DNA from 2 places in the Obesumbacterium proteus genome. Region 1 is predicted to be linked to the other one. Evidence: predicted binding sites of a transcription regulator. Region 1 holds the regulator's gene; the other holds the start of a gene.
The links. Region 1 encodes PurR, which represses purine synthesis genes. Its sites were predicted from a motif close to CANGCAAACGTTTGCNTG; they were not measured.
Positions count from the first base shown of each region.

Region 2: the regulator PurR is predicted to act here: its motif matches at 2,743-2,760, upstream of tusA (sulfurtransferase TusA).

Region 1 covers NZ_CP014608.1:3,360,218-3,364,383, forward strand. Annotated here, with positions in the region: gene DSM2777_RS16010 (ATP-binding cassette domain-containing protein) at 1-272, opposite strand, end outside; gene DSM2777_RS16015 (ABC transporter permease) at 269-1,915, opposite strand; gene purR (HTH-type transcriptional repressor PurR) at 1,919-2,944, opposite strand; gene cydH (cytochrome bd-I oxidase subunit CydH) at 3,299-3,388, shown strand; gene sodB (superoxide dismutase [Fe]) at 3,482-4,060, opposite strand.
Region 2 covers NZ_CP014608.1:580,101-584,266, forward strand. Annotated here, with positions in the region: gene DSM2777_RS02815 (N-acetyltransferase) at 1-378, shown strand, start outside; gene DSM2777_RS02820 (OmpA family lipoprotein) at 586-1,245, shown strand; gene DSM2777_RS02825 (LacI family DNA-binding transcriptional regulator) at 1,366-2,385, shown strand; gene tusA (sulfurtransferase TusA) at 2,386-2,637, opposite strand; gene DSM2777_RS02835 (7-cyano-7-deazaguanine/7-aminomethyl-7-deazaguanine transporter) at 2,869-3,534, shown strand; gene DSM2777_RS02840 (GNAT family N-acetyltransferase) at 3,611-4,069, shown strand; gene DSM2777_RS02845 (DcrB family lipoprotein) at 4,164-4,166, shown strand, end outside.

The DNA.
Region 1 (4,166 bases):
GGAAACAATAAATCATCTTGGAATAACAGCCCGATTTTTCGCTGATAAGCCGGAAGTTCAGTCACCTCGTGATTATCAATCAGTACTTTTCCCTGCGTTGATAGAGGAGCATGAGCATGTCCCGCCATCGCCAGCAATAAGCTCGATTTCCCGCAGCCGCTTGGCCCCATCAGCGTCAGTATTTGGCCGCCTTCGACGCGGGTATTCAACGCTGAAGTTAGCGGCGTGCCATGCAGCAAAACTTGAAATTGCTCAAACGCTAAAACCGTCACAGTTTTTTGTTCCTTGTCAGTATGAATGGCAGAAATAGCGCGATACCGTAAACCAAAAGCGGAATGAACGTTTGCCACAAAGCGGCAACGGCAGCCATGCGGCGATCGATACCGGATGCATAGGCAACGGTTTCCGTTGCTAGCGTGGGGAAGCGCCCAGCGCCCAAGCCTAGCGTGGGTAAATATAATCCCATGCTAACCGCAAAACCTAGCGCTACGGAAAGCGCCAGTGGTTTATTCAACAAACGGATCTTAATACGCCAGAAACACGCCCAGGGCGACTTCCCAAGAGATTGTGCGGTGTAGATCAGCCGCGAATCGAAAGTCTGCCACGCGCCGCTGAGGCTAAGAAAATAGTACGGAACGACAAACACCATATGGGCAAAGATCACGCTGGGCAGCAGACCAATCACATCCAACCAAGCGGCCATGTGCTGCAAGCCGAAAATCAGGCTGATTTGTGGAATCAACAGAGGGGCGAGCAGAAGCCATAAATTTGTATTTCTACGCGTATAAAACTGCCATTCTAAAAACCCAACGCACAGCACTAAGCTCAATAGGTTTGCCATACAGGCAATCAGCAGACTATTTATAATCGGCGCACTAAGCTGATGAATGCTGGTAAGCCAATAATCATAGGTCCACTGTAGCGGAAAAGAAGATGAGAAAGGCCAACGCCACGCAACCGACCAAACGAAGAGTACCGTATACGCGCCTAGCGTTAATAGAATGCCAATCACCCAGAGCGGGGTAAGGGGTATACGCCACGTATTACGTCTTCGTCCATAAGCGTTGCGGCAATATTTCAGCCAGATTTTTTCAACACAACGCCATGCAACAAAGCAAACTAACGTGATAACAATAAGCAGCAGCGTGCCAGCGGCAGCGAGAGATTGATGCCGCATGGATGGTTCACTGATCCATTGCCAAACTAACAACGCCAAGGTGGTTGGCTGCTGGGGTCCCAATAGAATGGCAATATCCACGGCGGATAGGCCAAAGGCAAGTACGCAAAACAGCGGTAGACGCAGAGCCACCAGTATTTGCGGGACTAACAGCGACCACCAGACTTTCTCACTGTGGTAACCCAATGCGTTACCCGCCTGTATTTGGCGGACGACATCGATTCGGCCCGCGATATTAAACGCCATCAAAAATAAAAAAGGCGTCTCTTTGATCACCAGTAAAAGAATTAAGGACAGGGCATAAGGGTCATTGACGATCGTCCAATCTGGCGGGCGCACAAAACTCGTCAGTGCTGGGGATATAATCCTGAGCAGCCAGCCTGAAGGGGATAACAGCAGTATGAGGCCGGTTGCCAGCGCAATATGCGGCATGGCCAAAATCGCGCTTGAAATAGCCCGAGCAGTGCCGCTGGCGCGCTGTATAACCTGTCCGCAAAGCGCTAATGCCAACCAAAGTGATATTAACGTTGCGGCAATTGCGCTCCATAAGCTTAGGCCAACCGAGCGCACTAACCCCGGCCATTGGAATAAAAGCGCCCACGGCTGGGTGAATGTATTGAGCGTGGAAATGTCAGACAGTGGCTGAGTCAGCGCCAAGAGCGCCGCCAATATTGGCAACGCTCCTGCTAAGAACAGCACAACGGGGAACAGCGCTAAAAGATAAGGGCTGTTCTTCATCACTTAGCGGCGATAATCCAGATATGGGCCATCGGCAACGGAGCGACGTTCCACGAGTTTTGGATGCACTTCAATCGTTTGGGAATCTTCACGCTTGCTCACGATACGGTCTAGGAGCATGTCAAAGGCCATTGAGCCCAAACGCTCTTTCGGCTGGTGGATGGTGGTCAACGCTGGCGAGAAGTAGCGAGCGTTGCGCACGTTATCATAACCGATCACCGATATATCCTGCGGTACGCGCAAGCCCATCTCATCGGCGGCGCAAATTGCGCCCATCGCCATGATGTCGCCGCCCACAAACACTGCGGTTGGGCGATTTTTTTGCGACAGGATCTGATGCATCGCTTTGTAACCGGATTCTGGTTCGAAATCGCCTTCTACCATCCACTCATCGCGGGCAGGAATATTGGCTTCTTGCAGGGCTTTCAGGAAGCCACGTAGGCGACCGCCGCCGGTGTTACGAGAAAGCTGACCGGTAATCGCGCCAATATCACGATGTCCACGTTCAATTAAATAGCGACCAGCTAAATAGCCACCTTCGAACGCATTATCCTGAATGGCATCCGTAAAATCACTGCGTTGCGTTCCCCAGTCCATCACTACCATTGGAATATTGCGGTAGTCCTCAAGGGTTTGCAGCAGGTTCTCTGGGTATTCAGAACACATCACTAACAATCCATCGACGCGTTTTTGCGCCAGCATCGCTAAATAAGCTTTTTGCTTTTCAGGATTATTGTGAGAGTTACATAGAATGAGCGTATAGCCTTGGCTGTAACAGGCGTTTTCAACGGCCTCAATCACCTCAGCAAAATAGGGCGCCTCGCTGGACGTCGCCAGCAAGCCGATCGATTTGGTGTGGTTAACTTTCAGGCTACGGGCGACGGCGCTGGGGGAGTAGTGCAATTCTTTAATCGCTTCCCAAACAGCGGTCTTGGTCTCTTCTGCGACAAAACGCGTCTTATTAATAACGTGAGACACTGTCGTGGTTGAAACGCCCGCGCGTTTTGCCACATCTTTAATCGTTGCCATGAAACAGATGACTCCTAAGCTAATGTAACTATGACATAGCTATTGTGTTAATCGTTTGCTTACGTACATCAAAATACACTGATTACAATCGCATCAAAGAGAGGAATATGCGGATATATCAAGCGCCAGCCTATTCTTTTACGTTATGAAAGCTGATACGTAGCAGTAAACCGTAAATTTTGGCCTATAAAATGCAAAAGGGGAAGTCAAAATTGTGTGTTAACAGAAAGAATAATCGAAAGTTTTACTGCGTGCGATCCCATTTAAGGTATGTGAAAATGATTTCACACACTTTCTGCAAGTGTTTATGTATAATCAAAATTGATCTGATAACGAAATGCGGGAGAAGAAGAAATGGAAACCGATCTGAAATATTCTCTAATGACAACGGTCGCAGCACTGGCTGTGATTGTTATCTTTAGTTTTGTTGCTGCGCTACATTGATTTATCGCTAAGTTTTCTATCGATAGCCGTTAACATGGCTAAAACAAAAGGCGGTCAATTGACCGCCTTTTTCATGTACGTCACTCAGCAAACTTATGCCAGGTTTTTCGCCACGAATTCCCAGTTTACCAGAGCCCAGAAGTTCTCCAGATACTTAGGACGCGCATTGCGATAGTCGATGTAGTAGGCGTGTTCCCAAACGTCCACGGTCAGCAGTGGTTTGTCACCGTTGGTCAGTGGAGTTGCAGCGTTTGAGGTGTTTACAATCGCCAAAGAACCGTCTGCTTTTTTAACCAGCCAAGTCCAACCAGAACCGAAGTTACCGATGGCAGATTTAGTCAGTTCTTCTTTGAAAGCATCAAATGAACCAAACGCTTTGTTAATGGCTTCAGCCACGGCGCCAGTTGGTGCGTTGCCACCTTTTGGTGACAGGCAATGCCAGTAGAAGGTGTGGTTCCAAACCTGAGCGGCGTTGTTGAAGATACCGCCAGTAGAGGTCTTGATGATCTCTTCCAGTGATTTACCTTCGAATTCAGTGCCTTTTATCAGGTTGTTCAGGTTTACCACATAGGTATTGTGGTGCTTACCGTAATGGTATTCCAAGGTTTCTGCGGAGATGTGCGGTTCCAGTGCGTTTTTTTCGTATGGTAATGCAGGTAATTCAAAAGACATTGCTCTCTCCTATTATTGCTCTATTTTGCAATGAAACAGTTACACGTAAGTGTTTTATGTTTCATGCATCACACCAACGTTAATGTCAGTGAGCGGGTTTTTAAAT
Region 2 (4,166 bases), 2.2 Mb from region 1:
CCGTTTATTTCTGCGCAGTATTGGCATGAAAGCGAAGCCGTAGTGCGAGATACCTATTTACCGAATGCGCTGACGTGGGTGGCGGAAGATAAGGGTGAAATTATCGGGTTTATTAGCGTGCTGGAGCAGCAGTTTATTGGTGCTTTATTCGTGGACAAGCGCTACCACGGAAAAGGCGTTGGGCAATTGCTGATGATGCATGTGAAGATGATTTTTCCACAGCTGATGCTCGAGGTGTATTTGGAGAATCACCGCGCGCTGCGTTTTTATCAGCGTGAGGGATTTCATATTCAAGATACCCAGTTCAATGAGGATACTCAGCATAAAACGGCCATTATGTTATGGGAGAAAACCCCAGGCGCTTGGCTTGAGGATTAAACAAATCCTGCTATTTGGCGTGTATTTGTCTAATTTATTGGAATTTTAGGAATTGTGACCATTATTTTTTAATGGGAATTTGCTGAAATGCCACCGCCGTAGATCCCGATTCACGGTTTGGGCACTATTTTTTTGGGTCAGTGGATTACTGGCCTGTTACAGCAAATATCTTGAGCGATTACGCTCTGTGCAAGATGAGGTTCCATAATGAGTAAAAGCCGTTTCTGTATTGCTGGCGCAGTATGCGCTGCGTTGCTGCTGTCTGGTTGTACAACTAACCCGTATACCGGTGAATCCGAAGCGGGTAAATCGGGTGTGGGCGCAGGTTTAGGTGCGTTGGTTGGTGCGGGCGTGGGTGTTCTGTCCTCTTCTAAGCACGATCGCGGCAAAGGCGCTTTGATTGGTGCGGCAGCTGGCGCGGCATTAGGCGGTGGTGCGGGTTACTATATGGACGTTCAAGAGTCGAAACTGCGTGACAAAATGCGTGGTACCGGTGTGAGCGTAACGCGTCAAGGCGACAACATTGTGCTGAATATGCCAAATAATGTGACCTTCGACTCCAGCAGCAGCACCTTGAAACCGGCCGGTGCCAATACCCTGACCGGCGTGGCGATGGTTTTAAAAGAGTATCCTAAGACTGCAGTTAACGTGGTGGGTTACACCGATAGTACCGGTAGCCAAGATCTGAATATGCGTCTTTCTCAGCAGCGTGCCGACAGCGTCGCAAGTTCTCTGATTGTTCAGGGCGTTGAAGCAAGCCGCGTTCGTACTCAGGGCATGGGCCCAGCGAACCCAATCGCGTCAAATAGCACGACAGAAGGCAAAGCTCAGAACCGTCGTGTTGAAATTACATTAAGCCCGATGTAATTCATGCCCTCTTTTAGCCTCCTGTTTTGCCTGAGGAGGCTATTTCCTCAACCTTATCTCATCAGTTCCCCTGTGGTTATGCTAAATTTGCCTATCCGTTGAATTTCAGAGGAACACGTCGTGAGCAGTCAGGGAACCCGCGCCACCATCAGTGATGTCGCCAAGGCCGCTAAAACCGGCAAAACGAGCGTTTCGCGCTATTTAAATGGCGAACAACACCTGCTGTCCGACGATCTCAAACAGCGCATCGAACAAGCCATACAACGCCTTAATTACCGCCCAAGCCAGATGGCTCGCAGCTTAAAAGGCGGGCAAACTCGCCTTATCGGGATGATCATTGCTGATATCACCAATCCCTACTCTGTGGACGTCTTGCGCGGCGTTGAAGAAGCCTGTCGTGTGCAAGGCTTCACTTTGCTGGTGTGTAACACTAACAACGAAATCAATCAGGAACAGCATTACCTTGAGCTGCTAAGCAGCTATCGCGTTGAGGGTTTAGTGGTTAATGCGGTGGGTATGCGTGAAGAAGCGTTATCTAAGCTACAACAGTCGTTGCTGCCCATGGTGCTGATTGACCGAAAAATACCCGACTTCTCCTGCGATATGGTGGGATTAGACAATCAACGCGCCGCCACTGAAGCGACTCGGCATCTAATCGAGCAGGGCTTTGAAGCGGTGATGTTTTTAAGTGAGCCGCTGGGGTTGGTCAATACTCGGCTTGAGCGTTTGCATGCTTTTCAAAGCACTATGGCGGAATGCCCTGAGCTGATCGCCTGCCATGCCGAAGTTGTGCTCAACAAAGGTGAACTTCTCGATCAGGCATTGAGCCAGTTTTGTCATCAGCATCGGGGTATGCGTAAAGCCGTGATGTCTGCCAACGGTGCATTAACCCTTCAGGTTGCTCGCTCCCTGCGTCGTTTAGGCCTTAATTGGGGCAGTGATATTGGCTTACTTGGCTTTGATGAACTGGAATGGGCAGAGCTGGCGGGGGCGGGGATAACCACGCTTAAGCAGCCGACCTATCAGATCGGCTACGCTGCGCTAGAGCTGTTAGTGAACCGCATCCAAGGCGACGCACAGCCTACCGTTGAGCAAAAATATCCGGGCGAGCTTATCGTTCGAGGCTCAACGTTGCGTTAGTTAGGCGGGAGTCCCTTTGCGTAACAAATAGCGATAGGGCGCTTGCTCGGTTTCTTGTGCAATCAGTTGATGATCCATAAAACGACAGAAACCCGGAATATCACGGGTGGTCGCCGGATCATCCGCGATGATCAGCAGCGTTTGTCCATCATCCATATGACGCACGGTTTTACGCACCATCATCACAGGCTCAGGGCAGCGAAGCCCAAGTGCATCCAGCGTTTTATCAGGATTAGCGAAAAGATCGGTCATGGTTTTTCTCTGAAGGCCGGTTTGCGCAATCGTACTGGCGAAGGGCTACGGCTGAGTGAAGTTTAAAACGCCTCTAGTTTACCTGCTGAAAAATAGTCTGCAAGGGACGTGAACGTTTGCGTTAAAATTAACCATTGCATGTGCAAATTATCGCGGTATCATCCGTGCCGCATCTCAGATGCACACATTTTCATTGGGTTCCCTCACCCCAATCTCCAAAAAGGCCAAAATATGTTTGATTTTACTCCGCAACAGCGGATGAAAGCCCTTTGCTGGCTTTCTGTTTTTCACGTTCTGATTATTACGTCCAGTAACTACTTGGTGCAGTTGCCGATCTCGATTTTCGGTTTTCACACCACGTGGGGCGCATTTACCTTCCCGTTTATTTTCCTGGCAACAGACCTCACCGTTCGTGTGTTTGGCGCGCCTTTGGCTCGTCGAATTATTCTGGCGGTTATGGCGCCTGCGCTGCTGATTTCATATTGTATTTCAGCGCTGTTCTTTCAGGGGGAATGGCAAGGTTTTGCCGCGTTGGGCGAGTTTAATGTGATGGTGGCGCGTATCGCGACCGCAAGCTTCATGGCCTATGTTCTGGGGCAAATCCTAGACGTACATGTCTTTAACCGCCTGCGTCAGCGCAGTGCGTGGTGGGTGGCACCAACGGCTTCAACGTTGTTTGGTAATATCAGCGATACCTTGGCATTCTTCTTTATCGCGTTTTACCACAGCACAGACCCCTTCATGGCCGCGAACTGGGTTGAGATTGCGCTGGTGGACTACACGTTTAAACTGCTGATCAGCCTGATTTTCTTCCTGCCAATGTACGGCGTTATGCTCAACGTGGTTCTGAAGTATCTCTCAGCTAACCGCCAAGACCCGCATCCACAGCTGAATTAAAAAACGTATCGCGATACCGAGAAGCGCTTTTTCTCGGTATCGTATATGCTGATGTCCCTGAACCTCGGAGGATGTCATGCCCGCGATTAACGTCAAACACGCCACCGTTGAAGATGTTCACCACCTTTATACATCACTGCCCGAATTCTCCGCGTTACATAGCCTGCAAGATTTAATTAACCGACTGAATAATAAAGAAACTTGTATATTAGTCGCCTATAAAAATGAAAAACCTGTCGGTTTTAAGTTGGGTTATGCGCTTAGCGACACCACTTTCTATAGTTGGTTAGGTGGTGTACTTCCTCACTCCCGCCGCGACGGAATAGCCCAAGTCCTATTGCATACACAGGAAGATTGGGCTTTAAATCATGGGTATCAGCGTATCGAAGTGAAAACCAGAAACTGTTTTCCAGCTATGCTGATAATGCTCATAAAAAACGGCTACCAGTTATCTGAGCTAGAAGTGGCTGACAACATAGCCGATAACCGAGTCCGACTGGTGAAGTGTCTAACGCACGGAACCAATGATAAGTAGCGAAGCTACAATATGTTACTTGCATTTAGTGCACCGATAAGGTGCGATACGTTTATTGGTCAATCGAGACGTTAGGACAATAGAAGGAATTACCATG